3 regions of the Microbacterium xylanilyticum genome follow, and region 2 is predicted to be linked to each of the others. Evidence: predicted binding sites of a transcription regulator. Region 2 holds the regulator's gene; each other region holds the start of a gene.
The links. Region 2 encodes LexA, which represses DNA repair genes until DNA is damaged. Its sites were predicted from a motif close to TCGAACANNTGTTCGA; they were not measured.
Positions count from the first base shown of each region.

Region 1: a site for LexA is predicted at 3,644-3,659, ahead of ACYQ1L_RS16650 (HNH endonuclease signature motif containing protein). Genes of this name have one in related genera too.
Region 3: a site for LexA is predicted at 2,637-2,652, ahead of ACYQ1L_RS09160 (hotdog fold thioesterase). Genes of this name have one in related genera too.

Region 1 is NZ_BAAIEN010000002.1:3,322,567-3,328,426, reverse strand. It holds gene ACYQ1L_RS16680 (TY-Chap2 family putative peptide chaperone) at 1-664, shown strand, start outside; gene ACYQ1L_RS16675 (hypothetical protein) at 694-1,002, shown strand; gene ACYQ1L_RS16670 (hypothetical protein) at 1,041-1,205, shown strand; gene ACYQ1L_RS16665 (hypothetical protein) at 1,337-2,071, opposite strand; gene ACYQ1L_RS16660 (hypothetical protein) at 2,218-2,709, opposite strand; gene ACYQ1L_RS16655 (putative immunity protein) at 3,011-3,553, shown strand; gene ACYQ1L_RS16650 (HNH endonuclease signature motif containing protein) at 3,688-5,247, shown strand; gene ACYQ1L_RS16645 (LCP family protein) at 5,543-5,860, opposite strand, start outside.
Region 2 is NZ_BAAIEN010000002.1:2,558,167-2,564,026, forward strand. It holds gene hisH (imidazole glycerol phosphate synthase subunit HisH) at 1-637, opposite strand, end outside; gene hisB (imidazoleglycerol-phosphate dehydratase HisB) at 634-1,236, opposite strand; gene ACYQ1L_RS12910 (histidinol-phosphate transaminase) at 1,233-2,318, opposite strand; gene ACYQ1L_RS12915 (LysM peptidoglycan-binding domain-containing protein) at 2,394-2,750, opposite strand; gene lexA (transcriptional repressor LexA) at 3,072-3,758, shown strand; gene ACYQ1L_RS12925 (GAF domain-containing protein) at 3,765-4,946, opposite strand; gene ACYQ1L_RS12930 (flavin-containing monooxygenase) at 5,037-5,860, shown strand, end outside.
Region 3 is NZ_BAAIEN010000002.1:1,815,502-1,821,361, forward strand. It holds gene pyk (pyruvate kinase) at 1-793, shown strand, start outside; tRNA gene ACYQ1L_RS09145 (tRNA-Leu) at 866-951, shown strand; gene ACYQ1L_RS09150 (ANTAR domain-containing response regulator) at 994-1,611, shown strand; gene ACYQ1L_RS09155 (GNAT family N-acetyltransferase) at 1,616-2,167, shown strand; gene ACYQ1L_RS09160 (hotdog fold thioesterase) at 2,179-2,556, opposite strand; gene polA (DNA polymerase I) at 2,701-5,307, shown strand; gene ACYQ1L_RS09170 (DUF885 domain-containing protein) at 5,405-5,860, shown strand, end outside.

The DNA of each region.
Region 1 (5,860 bases), 760 kb from region 2:
GTGGCTTGCGGGGGAATTGGTGCGCCGGCACCCGGAACTCGTCGCGTATGAGATGCATCCAGGTGGCGGAATGTACGACGTGCTGAGGGTCGCTCATCCTCGTGAGGTGTCTCCCGGAGCGACCCGCGAGGGGCCGCAAATTGTCATGAACCGAGCGGGATCGTTGCACTTGAGTGCTCCTGCAGGCGAGGGAAAGAACATCGACTGGGCGGCCGTGGACGAACGTCGCTATGACGTCCTGCCGAAGTTGGAGGAGGCCCTGGGCTTCGTCCCGAGTGCACCCGCTGCGGCAACCGGACGCAGCCTGGCATATCGCTTCTTCGCCAGCGCGCTCGACCTGTTTGTAACCGACGGGCACTGGTGGGATGTTCGCTGCGAGTTCCTCGACACGTCAGATGCGTATGGGAACGACGATCCAGGGCACATCCGTGAATTTCCGTCAGCTGTGAGGGATCAGCGCTCGATCGAGCAATTGGGCATCTACGGTGAGCCGCTGAGCCACTTCTTCACATTGCTGCGTGACGGCGATCCCGTCGCAGTCGTCTCGCTGGAAGGGCGCCTCTATTGGAAGAAGGGTGCCCCAGTCGATCTCGCACTGGCTTACGCCAAGCATGATCGCCGGGTCCGTTGGATGACGGCGTCGCTGCTTCGCAACTGGCTGTAGCCAGGCCCTACGATTGCAACATTCGCCCCATGCATCCTCGGTCCCCTCGGCGTCCGGAGTTCGCTATCACCGCGGCGGTCGCGCTGCTCCACGAGCGCGGGATGCAGGGCGTCCGGATCAACGCGAACTTCTACGCGACCGGGCACTGGCGTTGCCGCGTATTCGTGCCGGAGCCGGGCGACGCGGAAGAGCGCAACGTCGTGCTGAGCTACTCGAACGCGTCCCGATGGGAACCGTTCCCCGAGCCGAAGGTTGATGGAATCGCGGACATGCTGGCGCTGGCGGTGGGCGAATACCCTGGGCACGTCGGGCGGATCCGGAGTACGTCGCCTGGCTAGCGGAGCTGCGGGAACGCACCGGTGGCGGGAGCTTCGTCATGTGGGAGGACGCCTTCACCGCGGAGCGGATGTGGCCGCAGCGCGGGCTGGTGCGCCTGCTCTACGCGGATCCTGACACCGCACAACGCGACAGAGCCGCGCACGATGGGGTGGACGAGTATGGATGGTCGCTCGCGGGAACGATGCCGGTGCCGCCGGTGTGACGAGGGCGAGGGAGGGCGATTAACCCGGGTTAATCGCCCGCGAGGCCGGCCCGAGAGGTTGCCGCGTTTCGTCCGCTCCCTCGCTCAACGACCTCGGTGAACGGCCCCCGGAAGCAGTGTCCGATAGCGCGCTACGGGAACAGCTGCTCCAGCGTCGGCCAGTCGCCGTCGTCCAGAGCCTTCGTCGCTGCGGCCTGGGCTTGGGGTGAGACGTGACCGGAGAGCGCCTTCGCCCAGAGTGCGCGAGCCGCATCCAGGTCGTGGGTGCGCACCGCCGCCCCGATCTCATAGATCGTGCTGTTGTACTCCACCGTGTTCGTGCCCGCCACGGCGTCGAAAGGGGCGTACGGATGGATGAACGGGATCGTCGGATCCGGACGAAGGATCAGCTGCGCGCCGGGTTGGATCGCGTTGCTCAGCACGTGATTGAAGAAGCGCAGCGACGTGAAGTCGAAGCAGAGGCGCTCGTCGATCGAGATCAGATTGTCGTTCGGGACGACGATGTACGCGAACATCTCATCGCCGTGCCACACCACCTCTCCGCGAGCACCCGGCCGAGAGCCGTTGTCGCGCATCGCCTCCGGGTTGATCAGCTTCGGGATGACGGGCGCGTCGCCCTGGGACTCGAACAGGAGCGATGCCTCGCTCGCGCACCCGCCGGCGCTCGAGGTCGGCGACGGCGTCGGTGACGGGGACGTCGTTGGATCGGCGACCGGCGCGGAGGTCGACTCGGTCTCCGTGGCCGCGCGGCTGACCCCCTGTTCGAAGCTCCTGATCGCGGCGAATGCGGGGTAGGCGAGCGCGACGAGGCCGGCGACGACGACCGCCGCGCCGATTCCGGTGGCGATCTTGGCTGCGCGGCTCACGAGGATCAACGTACAGCGGCAGCGGATCCCGACGCCAGGGTTGTTGGCGCGGGAACCAGACAGGGCGTTTCGTCCCACTTCGCTCGCTCAACTTCCAGTGGAAGCGGATCCTCCTCCTGCGACGACAGCTCGGCCAGGCGACCGTCTCACTCCTCGCCGTCGCGTGCATCGAGGGCTTCCTCGAGGAGGTCGTGAACGTCTTCCCACTCCTCCGGGTCGCGCGAGTTCTCGATGCGGAAGTGCACGTAGGCGTCGAGCGCCTCCAGCGCCTCGTCGAAGAGATCCGGATCCGCACCTCCTGCCGCGTCGTCCGCGAACATCAGCTCGATGAGCTTCTCCATGTGTTGCGGGACATCGGGCCGCAGCCCCTCATCGCGCATCACGACCAGGATGCTCTCGAACATGTTCATCGTGTCTTCGAAGAACTCAGGGGTGAAATCGGGCTGATGCACGAGCCACCTGGCGAACTCGTGGGCAGACGGACCGAACTGCGGCTGGCTCGATGGCGGCACGAACTGCGCGCCGGCGGCTCCGGTATCCGCGGCCGCGCTCGGCTCGGATCCGGCGTCGTCGGCGGATCCGGCGGGCTTGCGCCGGGGCTCGTCGCCGGGATCGAGTTCGTCGGACGGGTCGGTCATCAGGTCAGCGTAGGACGACCGGCGGTCGCGTCGGAGCGCCTGTGCACAACCTCGCCTCTCTGCCTGTGCTCCCGGTGGGCGGCATCGATTCGCGGGGCCTGACCCCTGACGGTTGATCCAGACCGAGTGAGCGTCCTGCCGCCCAGATGCTGGGCGGGAAGGCTCGACAAGGACATGGCAACCAGAAAAGGCCCAGCCCGGAGCAGGTCCAGCGGTCTTTGCCGCTGCCTGCGCCCGCCGGTGATCAACGCTGCTCAAGCCCGAGCCGCGTGCGCCTGTGAGGGCGTGAGAAAGTGGTGGCATGAGTTCGCCCCAGACGCTGAGCGAGGCAGACCGGCGGGTCCTGGCCGCGTGGGCGGCCGACTGTGCAGAGCGGGTGCTGGCCGTGTTCGAGGCGGAAGCCGCCGGTGACGACCGCCCTCGCGACGCCATCGCCCGGGCTCGGGCATATTCGCGCGGCGAGCTGGACACCGCCGGCGAGATCCGCCGGCGATTCGTCGCTGGGCGTTCGGCCCGAGACGTTCGCGCTCCCGCCGCAGTGGCGGCCGCCCACGCCGCCTCCCACGCCGCAGCTGTCGCCCACATGGGTGCACACGCACTCGGCGCCGCCGCGTACGCTGCGAAGGCCGCTGGACTGGCAGCCCCAGACCATCCGGACGCCGCCGGCGAGGAAATCCGCTGGCAGCTCGCCCACCTGTCGGGCACAGCCAGGGCCGCCCTGAAACAACTGCCGCCGGTCGGTGAGAACTCCTCAGGCCCGCTCGGACCCGGCCTGCTTTCCGCCGGCGTTCTCGGCTCGATAACCGGCGAACTCCAAGCCGCGCTGACCGACCGCAGCGACTGACAGGCTACGACGCGACCGGTTGATCGACTCTCAAACGATGTGGACCGGGCTCCGGGGTCCGGTCAACAGGACATTCCCAGGATCCAGCCTGTGGATAAATGTTCGAATGTCGGTGGTCGCTGAGATCATGAGATATGGCTTCCTTCGACGAGATCGCATCGCTGATCCCCACCCTCCGGGGTCGGCTCGGCGCGGGTGCGAGCCTCGAAGACGCGTTGTCCGTGATCCTCGGGTTGAGCGATGAGGAGCTGGTGCCGACGATCGGGGAGACAGCCGAGCTCGGTGTGCTGATCGAGCAGCTGCAGGCGATCGAGGCGGGCGTGCTCCACGCGCGGTCGTCGTGGCGGGCGGGACATGAGGGGCTCGCACAGCGGCTGGGGCATCGGTCGGCGGCGTCGCTGATGCAGGACCTCGGCGGCATGAGCAAGGCGGAGGCGTCCCGGCGTGTGCGCGTGGGCGAGGCGCTTCTCGATGAGGGGCCGGAGCCGGAACCCGAGAGTGCGGCGGACGCGGATCCAGGGTCTCAGGGCGGGGACCCGGGGCCGGGGCCGGACGGCGAGGATGCGGGGCCGGAGCCGAACTTTGGAGCAGATCCGGGGTTCGAGGGTGCGGACGAGCCGGCGGCGCCGCGGCCGGATTCGGATCCGGTGCTGCCCTGGTTCGAGTCGTTGCGCGCGGCACTGCGGGGCCGGAGCCTCACCTCGGCGCAGTTCGACGCGATCCGTCGCGGGCTGGGCGAGCCGCCCGCGGGGTCCGAGGAGGCGTGGTCGGCCGCGGCGGCCCAGCTGGTGGCGGAAGCTTCGAGGCGCACCGTGGAGGAACTCATCGCACACGCCCGGTGCGTGCGGGACCTGCTGGATCCGGTCGGCGCCGAGGAACGGGCGCAGGCGCGGTACGAGAGGCGGGCGTTCCGCACGTGGCTCGACGCCGAGGGCACCCGACGCGGGAGCATGGTGTTCGACGACGAGGGCGGTGCGTTCTTCGAGGCGATCTTCGCTGCGGCGTTGCGGCCGCGGCGGGGTGGTCCGCGGTTCGTCGACGCGGACGAGCAGGCCGCCGCAGCCGACCTGACCGCGGACACCCGCACCAATGATCAGCTCGCCTACGACCTGCTGCTGGACGTGGTGCGCGCCGGCGTGCTGGCCGACGCGTCGACGGTGTTCGGCGCCAGGCAGGCCGGTCTTCGGCTCGTGCAGACCCTCGGCCGCGACGGCGCGTTCGGGCGCGTGGCGGTCGCGGAGGACGGCCTCACCGTGGTGCCTGCCGCGGTCGCCGAGCGGCGGCTGTGCGAGGCGGGTGCGATCGTGGTGACGGTCGACTCCTGCGGCAACCCGCTCGATGTGGGCCGGGAGGAGCGCCTGTTCACGCCCAGGCAGCGCATCGGGCTGGCCATGCGCGACGGTGGATGCCGATGGCCCGGGTGCGACCGGCCGTCGTCGTACTGCGAGGCGCATCATATCGACGAGTGGCATCGCGATCAGGGCCGCACGCACATCGACCGGGGGATCCTGCTCTGCAGGTTCCACCATATGGAGCTGCATCACGGCGGGTGGCGGATCACCCGCGAAGGGACTGGCGACTTCGTGCTGCGCGGCGCCGACGGGAGCGCCACGACTCTGGTCCAGCGGCTGCCGCTGCGGTACCTGTGGGGCGACATCGACCCGCCGCCGAAACGGTTCCGCCCCGCCGCCTGACCGCACCCGAGAAGGGCCCGCGGCCGGGCGGGCCGGAGTGTGTTCGGCCGGGGCGGGTCCCCTCGGCGAGGTCAGCGACCGGGAGCGCAACGGGCCGGGCGCGGTCCGTTCGGCGAGGTCAGGGGTCGGGGTGCGCGACGGCCGGGGCGGGCCGGGGTCCCTTCGACGGGCTCAGGGGTCGGGGTGCGCGGCGGCTGGGCGGGTCCCTTCGACGGGCTCAGGGACCGGGGTGCGCGGCGGCTGGGCGGGTCCCTCCGACAAGCTCAGAGAGCGGGGTACGCGGGAACCGCAGGGCTCAGTTCACGCAGGGGACGTTCCCCGACTGCAGCGGCGTCGACGAGTCCGTGTAGACCGGGTGCGGCGCCGGCGTCGAGCCGGACGGCCCGGAAGAACCAGAACCCGAAGACGGCGAACCGGATCCGGAAGCCGACGGCGTCGGAGAAGCAGTCGGCGTCGCCGTCGGCGGGTTCAGCAGATCATGCACCTGCGCGCGGATCGCATCCAGGTCGACGATGTTCACGTCCTGACCATCGACCGTGTCGAAGTGATCGATCGGCAGGGTCACGAACGAGATGTTGCCGCCGGCCAGACTCTGCGCCTGCTGGGCGAACGA
Region 2 (5,860 bases):
TCCAGTTGCGCAGCAGCTGGATGCCGGCGTCCCCGGACTTCTCCGGATGGAACTGGGTGGCCGAGAGCGGGCCGTTCTCTACCGCGGCGAGGAAGCGGGAGCCGTGCTCGGCCCAGGTGAGCTTCGGCTGCGGGAACGGCGGGATGACGTCGAGTTCCCACGACTGCGCCGCGAACGAGTGCACGAAGTAGAACCGCTCCTGCTCGATGCCGCGGAACAGCACGCTGCCCTGGTCGGGCTCCACGGTGTTCCACCCCATGTGCGGCAGCACAGGGGCGTCCAGCTCGGTGACGATGCCCGGCCACTCGCCGAGACCGTCGACCTCGGCACCACGCTCCACGCCGCCGGCGAACAGCACCTGCATGCCGACGCAGATGCCGAGCACGGGACGGCCGCCGGCCAGGCGGCGCTCGATGATCTCGTCGCCGCCGTGCGCGGCGAGGGCCTCGCGGACGGCGGCGAACGCGCCCACGCCGGGCACCACGAGACCGTCCGCCTCGAGCGCGGCGGTGCGGTCTCCGGTGAGCTCCGCGTCGGCGCCCGCACGGATCAGCGCCTTAACCGCGGAGTGGACGTTGCCGGAGCCGTAGTCGAAGACGGCGACGGTGGGGCGGCGCCCCTCGGCGGGCGCGGTCACAGCGCCCCCTTGGTCGACGGCACCCCGACCACCAGCGGGTCGAGCGCCTTCGCCTGGCGGAACGCGCGGGCGAACGCCTTGAACTCGGCCTCGGCGATGTGGTGCGGGTCGCGGCCGCTGATCACCCGCACGTGCATCGTGAGCGCGGCGTTGTACGCGATCGCCTCGAACACGTGCCGCACCAGGGACCCGGTGAAGTGGCCGCCGATGAGGTGGTGCTCGTAGCCGGCCGGCTCCCCCTCGTGCACGAGATACGGGCGCCCCGAGATGTCGACGACGGCCTGCACGAGCGCCTCGTCCAGCGGCACCAGGGCGTCGCCGTACCGGGAGATGCCGCTCTTGTCGCCGAGCGCCTCGCGGATCGCCTGGCCCAGCACGATCGCGACGTCCTCCACGGTGTGGTGGGCGTCGATGTGGGTGTCCCCGGAGGCGCGGACGGTGAGGTCGGTCAGCGAGTGCTTCGCGAACGCCGTGAGGAGGTGGTCGAAGAACGGCACCGAGGTGTCGATGTGGCTCTGACCGGTCCCGTCGAGGTTCAGCTCGAGCTCGATCGTCGACTCGGACGTCGAGCGGGTGCGGCGGGAGGTGCGAGCGGTCATGAGGGCGATCCTATCGAGGCGAGCGCGTCCAGGAACGCGGTGGTCTCCGCTTCCGTGCCGGCCGTGACACGGAGGTGGTTCGGGATCCCGACGTCGCGGATCAGCACGCCCTTGTCGTAGAGGGCGCGCCAGGTGGCTGCCGGGTCGGCGACCCCGCCGAACAGCACGAAGTTCGACCAGGAGCGGTGCGGCGTGTAGCCGAGAGCCTCGAGCGTGGCGGTGATGCGGTCCCGCTGCGCCACGATCTCGTCGACCATCGCGAGCATCATCGGCGCGTTGCGCAGCGCCGCGAGGGCCGCGGCCTGCGTGAGCGCGCTGAGGTGGTACGGCAGGCGCACCAGGCGGAGCGCGTCGATGAACGCGGGATCCGCCGCGAGATAGCCGACCCGCGCCCCGGCGAAGGCGAACGCCTTGCTCATCGTGCGGGACACGGCGAGCCGCGGGCGCCCGTCGAGCAGGGTGAGCGCCGACGGGGAGTCCTTCGGCGCGAACTCCTGGTAAGCCTCATCGACGATGACGATCCCCCGCGCGGCCTCGTACACCGCTTCGATCACCTCGAGCGGAAGCGGTGTGCCGGTGGGGTTGTTCGGCGCGCACAAAAGGATCACGTCGGGGTCGTGCTGTCGCACCTGGGCGACGGCCTCCTCGACGGTGATCTCGTAATCCGGGTGCCGGGTGCCCGCGATCCAGGTCGCGCCGGTCCCCTGTGCGAGCAGCGGGTACATCGAGTAGGTCGGGGCGAACCCGAAGACGGTCCGCTCGGGTCCGGCGAACGCCTGCAGGATGTGCTGCAGCACCTCGTTGGAGCCGTTGCCCGCCCAGATGTTCGCCGCCTGGAGGTCGTGGCCGAGATACTCGGCGAACGCCGTGCGCAGCTCCGTGAACTCCCGGTCCGGGTAGCGGTTCACGTCGCGCAGTGCGACGGCGACCTCGTCGAGGATGTCGCTCGCCACCTGCTCGGGCACCGGATGGGTGTTCTCGTTCACATTGAGCGCCACCGGCAGCGGCGCCTGCGGGGCTCCGTACGGGCGCAGCCCGCGGAGGTCGTCGCGAAGGGGTAAGTCATCGAGCGAGACAGTCACCCTGCCATGCTAGGCGGCGCGGCTGTGAGGCCCGGCACAGATGTCGGCGGTTGCTGAGCTCCGTCGAAGCACGGATCAGCGCCCGGTGGCGCCGTACTGCGCCGGGATCGCGAGGTGCTGGCCGACCTCGATGACGCCGCCGTCGATCAGGTTGAGCTTCGAGATCTCGGCGACGACGTCGCGCGGGTCGTCGTTCGGCGCGACCTCGCCCGCGATCGACCACAGCGTGTCGCCGGGCTGCACGGTGACGGTCGAGAAGGTGCCGGCGGCCGTGTGCTGCGCCGAGGCGAGGGCCGTGCCGCCGCTGAGCGCCGCGAAGGCGATCGCGCCCGCCACCGGCAGCGCGACCAGCGCCGCCAGCACGCGCCGTCCGCGTGCGGTGATCCGCAGGCGCGTGGCGGGGACCGGTCCGGCGAAGGTGATGCTGCTCATGGTGCTTCTCCTCTGTGTGGTGCGGGTCCGCCTCTCCCCGGATCCCGGTCCTCTGTGTGAGGATCCGGGGTTCCGGGCCTCTGGAGAGGCGAACCTACGTTCCGAAACTACTTTCGAGTTCGAACATCTGTCAAGCATTCTTCGAAATTGGCTTCGCCGACTTCGCCGACACGCTCGAACAGATCTACCGATTCCGACCCGATCTCGGATACGGTTTCGATACCGAGACCCCATCACGGACCACCGACATTCGAACCGCCGCCCGCAGTTCGGGCGGATCGACCGGATCCGAGACGGCACGACGCACACGAAGGAGATGGCATGAGCGACGGCGCGACCCCCGGCTCCGAGGCCCCGCGGACGCGGCGCCGCAAGAGCCTCAGTGCGAAGCAGATGGCGATCCTCGAGGTCATCCAGACCTCGATCGCCCGGCACGGCTACCCGCCGAGCATGCGCGAGATCGGCGACGCCGTCGGCCTGAAGTCGCTGAGCAGCGTGACGCACCAGCTCGGACAGCTGGAGCTGAGCGGCTACCTGCGCCGCGACCCGGGCAAGACGCGCGCCATGGAGGTGCTGATCGACCTGCCCGGCATGTCCGCGGAGAACCCGGCCGATGCCGCGCCCGCCGTCGGCGATGCGGCGCTGGTCCCGCTGGTCGGCCGCATCGCCGCCGGAGTGCCGATCACGGCCGAGCAGCAGGTCGAGGAGATCTTCCCGCTGCCGCGTCAGCTGGTGGGCAAGGGCGACCTGTTCATGCTCAAGGTCTCCGGCGAGTCGATGATCGACGCGGCCATCTGCGACGGCGACTGGGTGGTCGTGCGCTCGCAGGGCACGGCGGAGAACGGCGAGATCGTCGCCGCGATGCTCGACGGCGAGGCGACCGTGAAGACGTTCCGCCGTCGCGACGGCCACGTCTGGCTGCTCCCCCGCAACAGCGCCTTCGAGCCCATCCTCGGCGACGACGCCACGGTGCTCGGCAAGGTCGTCGCGGTCCTGCGCGCGGTCTGAGCGCGCCTACGCGCGGCCGGGGCGCGACACGGTGAGGACGACACCGTCGGCGATCGCGTAGGGGCTCGCGGTGATCAGCGCGCCGAGGGACCGCTTCATCCGGGAGATCTCGGCGCGCACCGTGACCTGGTGGGCTCCGTCGCCGTAGACGACCCGGCTGAGCCGTTCCGCCGACGCCCCGGCACGGCCGTGTTCGGCGATCGCCGCCAGCAGCGCAGCCGGGCGCGCGCCGAGGGCGGTCCGCCAGGACGACTGCGCCGAGCACACCTCCAGCACGGCCTGCGGCGCCGTGAGGTCCAGGGTCGCGCGGACGGTCGCGGAGCCGCCGCGGGGCCGCACGATCCACCCTCCGTGCACCGGCTCCGGCACGCACAGGCCGAGTCCGGGCAGAGCGATCGCGCGGTCGGCCCGCGGCGCGTCGATCCGGGGCCCGACGCTCACCCCGCGCTGCACGGCGACCCAGCCATGGTCGTCGACCACGAGCACGGGCTCGTTCGCCGCGGCCAGCAGCGGCTGCACCGCGGTGCGCAGCCGCTCCAGGTGCTCGCCGTGCCGGCGCCACAGGCGTGCCTCCGCCAGGGACGCCGAAGCGCTCACGAGGGCCCGGATCGCGGGATGCAGGGTCAGCGCAGGGCCGCTCACGTCGACGACGCCGAGCAGGCGGCCGTCGATCGGGTCGTGGATCGGCGCTGCCGAGCAGTACCACGGCACCTGCGCGTTCTCGAAGTGCTCGGCCGAGAACAGCTGCACGGGAGCCGCCTCGGCCAGCGCCGTGCCGATGGCGTTCGTCCCCACGGCGTCCTCGGTCCACACCGCGCCCTCGGTGAAGCCCAGCGCGTCCGCCTGGTGCTTCACCCGTGCCGAACCGCTGCGCCAGAGCACGACGCCATCGGCGTCCGTGACGACCACGAGGTACGAGGAGGCATCCGCCGCCGCCAGCAGCGGGGCGCGGAGATCGTCCAGCACGAGCGCGAGCCGAGAGTCCCGCCGGCGCGCCTCGACCTCGGCCGGCCCGAGCGGGTCGCGCCGGCCCCGTCCTTCCGGGTCGACGCCGAACTCGAGCGCACGCCGCCATGAGCGCGCCACCAGCTCCCGCGGGCGCTCCGGCGGGGCCGCACCCGACAGCACCGCGTCGTGCACGCGCACGAGACTGCGCGCCAGGTCGGCCAGGTCGGGCGTCGTCGCCATGGCCGGGAGCGTAGCGCGCCGAACGCTGCGTCCGGTTGCAACATCGTGCAACGCTTCACCACCGGGTTCCGGCGGGCGTGTGCTGTCACCATGACTCAGCTCGATGAACGGCCCGCAGTGTCGCCGGCCGCCCCTGCCCTCACGGATGCGGATCCCGCCACAGCCTGGTTCGCCGCCTTCGAGGAGGCGCTCGCCGCGCGTGACATCGCCGCGGCCGCCGACCTCTTCGCGACGACCAGCTTCTGGCGGGATCTGGTGTCCTTCACCTGGAACATCACGACCACCGAGAACCGCGACGGCGTCACGGAGCTCCTCACCGCGACGCTGGATCGCACGGACCCCCATGACTTCCGCCTGACGGAGCCCGCGGAGACGGCGGACGGCGTCACCACCGCGTGGTTCGAGTTCTCCACCGCGGTCGGACGGGGCCGCGGCCTGGTGCGCCTCATCGACCAGGACGGTCCCAAGGCGTGGACGCTGCTCACCACCCTCTTCGAGCTGACCGGGCACGAGGAGCCGCTGCGCGAGCGCCGCCCGATGGGGGCCGAGCACGGCGCCCGGCGGGATCGCGTCACCTGGCTGGAGCGGCGCCAGGCGGAGGAGGCGTCCCTCGGCGGCGACACCCAGCCCTACGTGCTCGTGATCGGCGGCGGGCAGGGCGGCATCGCGCTCGGCGCCCGGCTGCGTCAGCTCGGCGTCCCGGCGCTCGTCGTGGACAAGCACCCGCGTCCGGGCGATCAGTGGCGGGGCCGGTACAAGTCGCTGTGCCTGCACGACCCGGTCTGGTACGACCACCTGCCCTACATCAAGTTCCCCGAGAACTGGCCGGTCTTCGCCCCCAAGGACAAGGTGGGCGACTGGCTGGAGGCGTACGTGAAGACGATGGAGGTGCCGTACTGGTCGAAGACCGTCGC
Region 3 (5,860 bases), 740 kb from region 2:
GCCGCAGGCTGTCGAGAACCTCGAGGAGATCGTCGACGCGTTCGACGGGATCATGGTCGCCCGTGGCGACCTCGGTGTCGAGCTGCCGCTGGAGGCCGTGCCGATCGTGCAGAAGCGCGCGGTCGAACTCGCCCGCCGCATGGCCAAGCCCGTCATCGTCGCCACGCAGATGCTCGAGTCGATGATCTCCAGCCCCGTGCCCACGCGCGCCGAGACATCCGACGTCGCCAACGCGGTGCTCGACGGCGCCGACGCCGTGATGCTCTCCGGTGAGACCAGCGTCGGCGAGTACCCGGTCATCGTCGTGGAGACCATGGCGCGCATCATCGAGTCCACCGAGGACCACGGCCTGGAGCGGATCCAGCCGCTGACCACCAAGCCGCGCACGCAGGGCGGTGCGATCACCCTCGCGGCGCTCGAGGTCGCCGAGTTCGTCGAGGCCAAGTACCTCTGCGTGTTCACCCAGTCGGGCGACTCCGCCCGCCGCCTGGCGCGGCTGCGCTCGCGCATCCCGATGCTGGCGTACACGCCCGACCCCGGCATCCGCCGGCGTCTCGCCGTGACCTGGGGCGTGCGCACGAGCCTCGTGAACTTCGTGCCGCACACCGACATGATGTTCCACCAGGTCGACGAGCACCTGCTCGGCTCCGGCCTGGCCGAGGTGGGGGACAAGGTCGTCGTGATCTCCGGATCCCCTCCCGGGATCGTCGGCTCCACGAACGACCTGCGCATCCACCGGGTCGGCGACACCGTGCACGGCGCGGCGCCGATCTATCAGGCCAACAACGGCTGAGCGCACTCGGAACGCCGGCCCCTCACGGGGCCGGCGTTCGTCGTCTCCGGGGATGCGCTAGGGTCGATCCGGGCCGGCGTGGCGGAATGGCAGACGCGGAGCACTCAAAATGCTTTGTCCGAAAGGGCGTGTGGGTTCGAGTCCCACCGCCGGCACCACGGTTCGCGTGAACCGAAACGCGTGTCCGATAGGATGGATCCGTGACTGAAGAGCAGCAGCCTGAGCAGCCCGCCTCGTCCGCTCCGCGACGCGTCGTCGTCGCCGAGGACGAGTCGCTGATCCGCCTCGACATCGTCGAGATCCTCCGTGACAACGGCTTCGACGTGGTCGGCGAGGCCGGCGACGGCGAGACGGCCGTGCAGCTCGCGACCGAGCTGCGTCCGGACCTGGTCATCATGGACGTCAAGATGCCGCAGCTGGACGGCATCAGCGCCGCCGAGAAGCTGCACAAGGGCAACATCGCCCCGGTCGTGCTGCTCACGGCGTTCAGCCAGAAGGAGCTCGTCGAGCGGGCGAGCGAGGCCGGAGCCCTCGCCTACGTCGTGAAGCCGTTCACGCCGAACGACCTGCTGCCGGCGATCGAGATCGCCCTCGCCCGTCACGAGCAGATCATCACGCTCGAGGCCGAGGTCGCCGACATGGTCGAGCGCTTCGAGACCCGCAAGCTCGTTGACCGCGCCAAGGGCCTGCTCAACGAGAAGATGGGCCTCAGCGAGCCGGAGGCCTTCCGCTGGATCCAGAAGGCGTCGATGGACCGCCGCCTGACCATGCAGGACGTGGCGAAGGCGATCATCGAGCAGCTCGCCCCCAAGAAGTAAGGGCGTGGATCTCGGCGACGGGATCCTGCTCCGTCCGCTCCTGCCGGGAGACGGCGCTGAGCTGGCAGCGGCGTACACGCGCAACCGTGCGCACCTCGCGCCGTGGGAGCCCTCACGGTCCGAGGACTTCTTCACCGCGGAGCGTCAGGACGCTCTCGTGGAGGAGGCGCTGCGCAGCGTCGCGGATGGCCTCAGCGCGGCGTTCGTGCTGGCCGACGCCGGTGGCCGCATCGTGGGACGGGTGAACCTCGGCGACATCGTCCGCGGCGCGTTCTGGAGCGCTCATCTGGGCTACTGGATCGACGAGGACGCGTCGGGTCGGGGCTTCATGCGCCGGGCCGTGCAGGCCGTGTGCGCGCAGGCGCGCGACGACATCGGCCTGCATCGGGTGCAGGCGGCGACGCTCGTGCACAACGTCGCGTCGCAGCGGGTGCTGCGCGCCACCGGATTCACCGAGATCGGCCGCGCTCCGCGCTACTTGCGCATCGCAGGGGAGTGGCAGGATCATCTGCTCTTCCAGCGGATCCTCGAGGACCCCGTCGACGGCAGCGCCTGAGCGCGCATCCGTCAGCGTGCGGCGGGCAGGTCCTTGATCATGTTCGTGATCCGGATCGTCGAGCAGCGGCGGCCCTGATCATCGCTCACGACGATCTCGTGCACCGTGATGCTGCGTCCCAGGTGGACCGGCGTGCAGACGCCGGTGACCACTCCGCTCGTCGCGGAGCGGGTGTGCGTCGCATTGATGTCGACGCCCACGGCGAGGCGTCCCGGGCCGGCGTGCAAGTTGGCGGCCATGGATCCCAGCGACTCGCCGAGCACGACATATGCCCCGCCGTGCATGAGCCCGACCGGCTGCGTGTTGCCCTCGACGGGCATCGTCGCGACGCAGCGGTCGACGGAGAACTCGACCCAGCGCAGGCCCATCTTCTCGGCCAGCGCTCCCATGCCACGCTCCGCCGCCCAGTCCAGGCCGGGGCTGCGCTGCGCGGTGCTCGTGTCGGCCGGGTCGGTCACGCGGATCCTCCTCGAATCGATGTCCGCCGCTGTCGTTAGGCTGAAGTGGTGACGGACTCCGCAAAGCCTACCCTCATGGTCGTCGACGGCCATTCGCTCGCATACCGGGCGTTCTTCGCCCTTCCGGTGGAGAACTTCACCACCAAGGACAACCAGCACACGAACGCGATCTACGGGTTCCTGTCGATGCTGGTGAACCTCATCAAGGCGGAGCGGCCGACCCACATGGCGATCGCGTTCGACACCTCCCGCCACTCGTTCCGGACCGACGAGTACCCGGAGTACAAAGCCACCCGCTCGGAGACGCCGTCCGAGTTCCGCGGTCAGATCCCGCTGCTGCAGGACTGCCTCGCCGCGATGTCGATCCCCGTGCTCACCAAGGAGGGCATCGAGGCCGACGACATCCTCGCCACCCTCGCCGCTCAGGGCACCGCGCAGGGCTACGACGTTCTCGTGGTCTCCGGCGATCGCGACACCATCCAGCTCGTCAGCGACGACGTGACCCTGCTCTACCCGAACGTGCAGGGCGTGTCGCAGCTGAAGCGCTACGACCCGATCGCGGTGCAGGAGCGCTACGGCGTGCGCCCCGAGCAGTATCCCGACATCGCGGCGCTCGTCGGGGAGACCAGCGACAACCTGCCCGGCGTGCCGAAAGTGGGCGAGAAGACGGCCGTGAAGTGGCTCACGCAATTCGGTTCGCTCGACGCGCTGCTCGAGCGCGCCGACGAGATCAAAGGCGTCGTCGGCGGCAACCTGCGCGAGCACATCGAGGACGTGCGCCGCAACCGCAAGCTCAACCGCCTGCTGCAGGACGTCGAGCTCGAGGTCGGCCCCGCGGATCTGGCGACCCGGCCGATCGACGCACAGGCGGTGCGGGACATCTTCGCGCGCCTGGAGTTCCGCACGCTGCTGCCGCGCGTGTTCGAGGCGGTCGGCGAGGACGCCCCTGCGCTGGAGCAGCCCGCGGCCGTCGTGATTCCCGCCGCCTCCGAGCTCACGGCGGAGGCCGTCCCGGCATGGCTCGCCGGCGCCACGGGCGAGGTCGCCGTCGAGGTGACCGTGTCCGGAGGTCTGCCGCGGCGCCTCGGCCTCGCTCACGGCGACGACCTCGTCGAGCTGCCCTGGGATCCGGCGGCGAAGGCGGCGCTCGGGGATTGGCTGGCCTCCGCGGCGCCGAAGGTGCTCCACGACGCCAAGCCCCAGGTGAAGGCGCTGCACACCGCAGGGGTGCGTCTCGGCGGCCTCGCCTACGACACGAACCTCGCCGGCTGGCTGCTGCGCCCCAGCTACCCGGACAAGACGCTGGCCGACCTCGTCGACCGCTACCTGGGCGAGAAGCTGCCGGAGGCGGACCCGACCCAGCTCGTGCCGGAGACCGAGGGGGCGTCTCCCGCGCAGCTCGCCTGGTTCACCGCCCGCGTGGCGACGGCGCTGCGGGCGGACGTCCCGGAGAGCGTGGACCGGGTGCTCCGCGAGATCGAGCTCCCCACGCTCATCACGCTGGCCGACATGGAGCTCGCCGGCGTCGCCGTGTCGCACGAGATCCTCTCCGGCTTCTCGCACGAGCTGGGCGAACGCGCAGGCGGCATCGCGCAGGCGGCGTTCGAGATCATCGGCCGCGAGGTCAACCTGGGCTCGCCGAAGCAGCTGCAGGAGGTGCTGTTCGACCAGCTGGAGCTGCCCAAGACGCGCAAGACCAAGACCGGCTACTCCACGGACGCCGCCGTTCTCGCGGATCTCCAGGAGATCAACCCGCATCCGTTCCTCGACCTGCTGCTGCAGCACCGTGAGGCGACCAAGCTGCGGCAGATCATCGAGTCGCTCGACACCGCGATCCGCGCCGATCACCGCATCCACACGACGTACGTGCAGACGGGCAGCCAGACCGGCCGGCTCAGCAGCACCGATCCGAACCTGCAGAACATCCCCGTCCGCACGGAGGAGTCCCGCCGCATCCGCAGCGCGTTCCAGGTCGGGGAGGGCTACGAGACCCTGCTCACCGCGGACTATTCGCAGATCGAGATGCGGATCATGGCGCACCTGTCCGGCGATGAAGGCCTGATCGAGGCCTTCAACTCGGGGGAGGACCTGCACCGCTTCGTCGGAGCGCGCGTGTTCGGCGTGGAGGCGGAGGACGTCACGCCCGCGATGCGGACCAAGGTCAAGGCGATGTCGTACGGGCTCGTGTACGGGCTCCGCGCCTTCGGCCTGTCCAAGCAGCTGCGCATCGAGCAGTCCGAGGCGAAGCAGCTCATGATGGAGTACTTCGCGCGGTTCGGCGCCGTCCGCGACTACCTGCGCGCCTCGGTGCTCGCCGCGAAGGAGGTCGGCTACACCGAGACGATCTTCGGCCGTCGGCGCCCGTTCCCCGACCTCGTCAGCCCGAACCGGGTGCTCCGCGAGAACGCCGAGCGGGCGGCCCTCAACGCCCCCATCCAGGGCAGTGCGGCCGACATCATGAAGATCGCGCTGTTCCGCATCCACGCCGACCTGCTCGAGCAGGGCATGTCGTCGCGGGTGCTGCTGCAGATCCACGACGAACTCGTCGTCGAGGTGGCACCCGGGGAATGGGACGCGACCGAGCGGATCGTGCGCGAGCGCATGGCCGGCGCGGCGGACCTGTCAGTGCCCCTGGACGTGCAGGTCGGCCGGGGCGCCGACTGGAACGAGGCGGCGCACTGAGAGTCGCGCGGTGAGCCGCCGGCCCTGCTCCGCGACCCGCCCGGCAGGGACGCGTCGTTCCATGGAGCGGGGCCGGATCCGCGGATAGCATCATGGGATGACCGCAGAGCAGCCCACGACGCGCACGCCCTCCGCCATCGATCAGATCGCCGAACGCTGGGTCGACACCCTGACCGAGCTCTCGCCGATCCTCGGCACCTACATCGGCCGCAACGAGGTGAACGGTCGTCTCGACGACTTCAGCCCCGCGGGCCACGAGTACGCGATCGCCGAGACCCGGCGCGTGCTCGCAGAGCTGGACGCGCAGGAGCCGGTCGACGAGATCGACCGCGTCACGAAGACCGACCTCTCCGCGGAGCTCCGGCTCGCGATCGAGCAGCACGATGCCCAGTGGCATCTGCGCGACCTCAACGTGATCGCGTCCGCGGCCCAGGACGTGCGCCAGGCCTTCGACCTCATGCCGACCGCCACCGCCGACGACTGGAGCGTCATCGCCGAACGGCTCGGCGCGATCCCGGCTGCGCTCGAGGGGTACGTCGAGACGCTGCGCGAG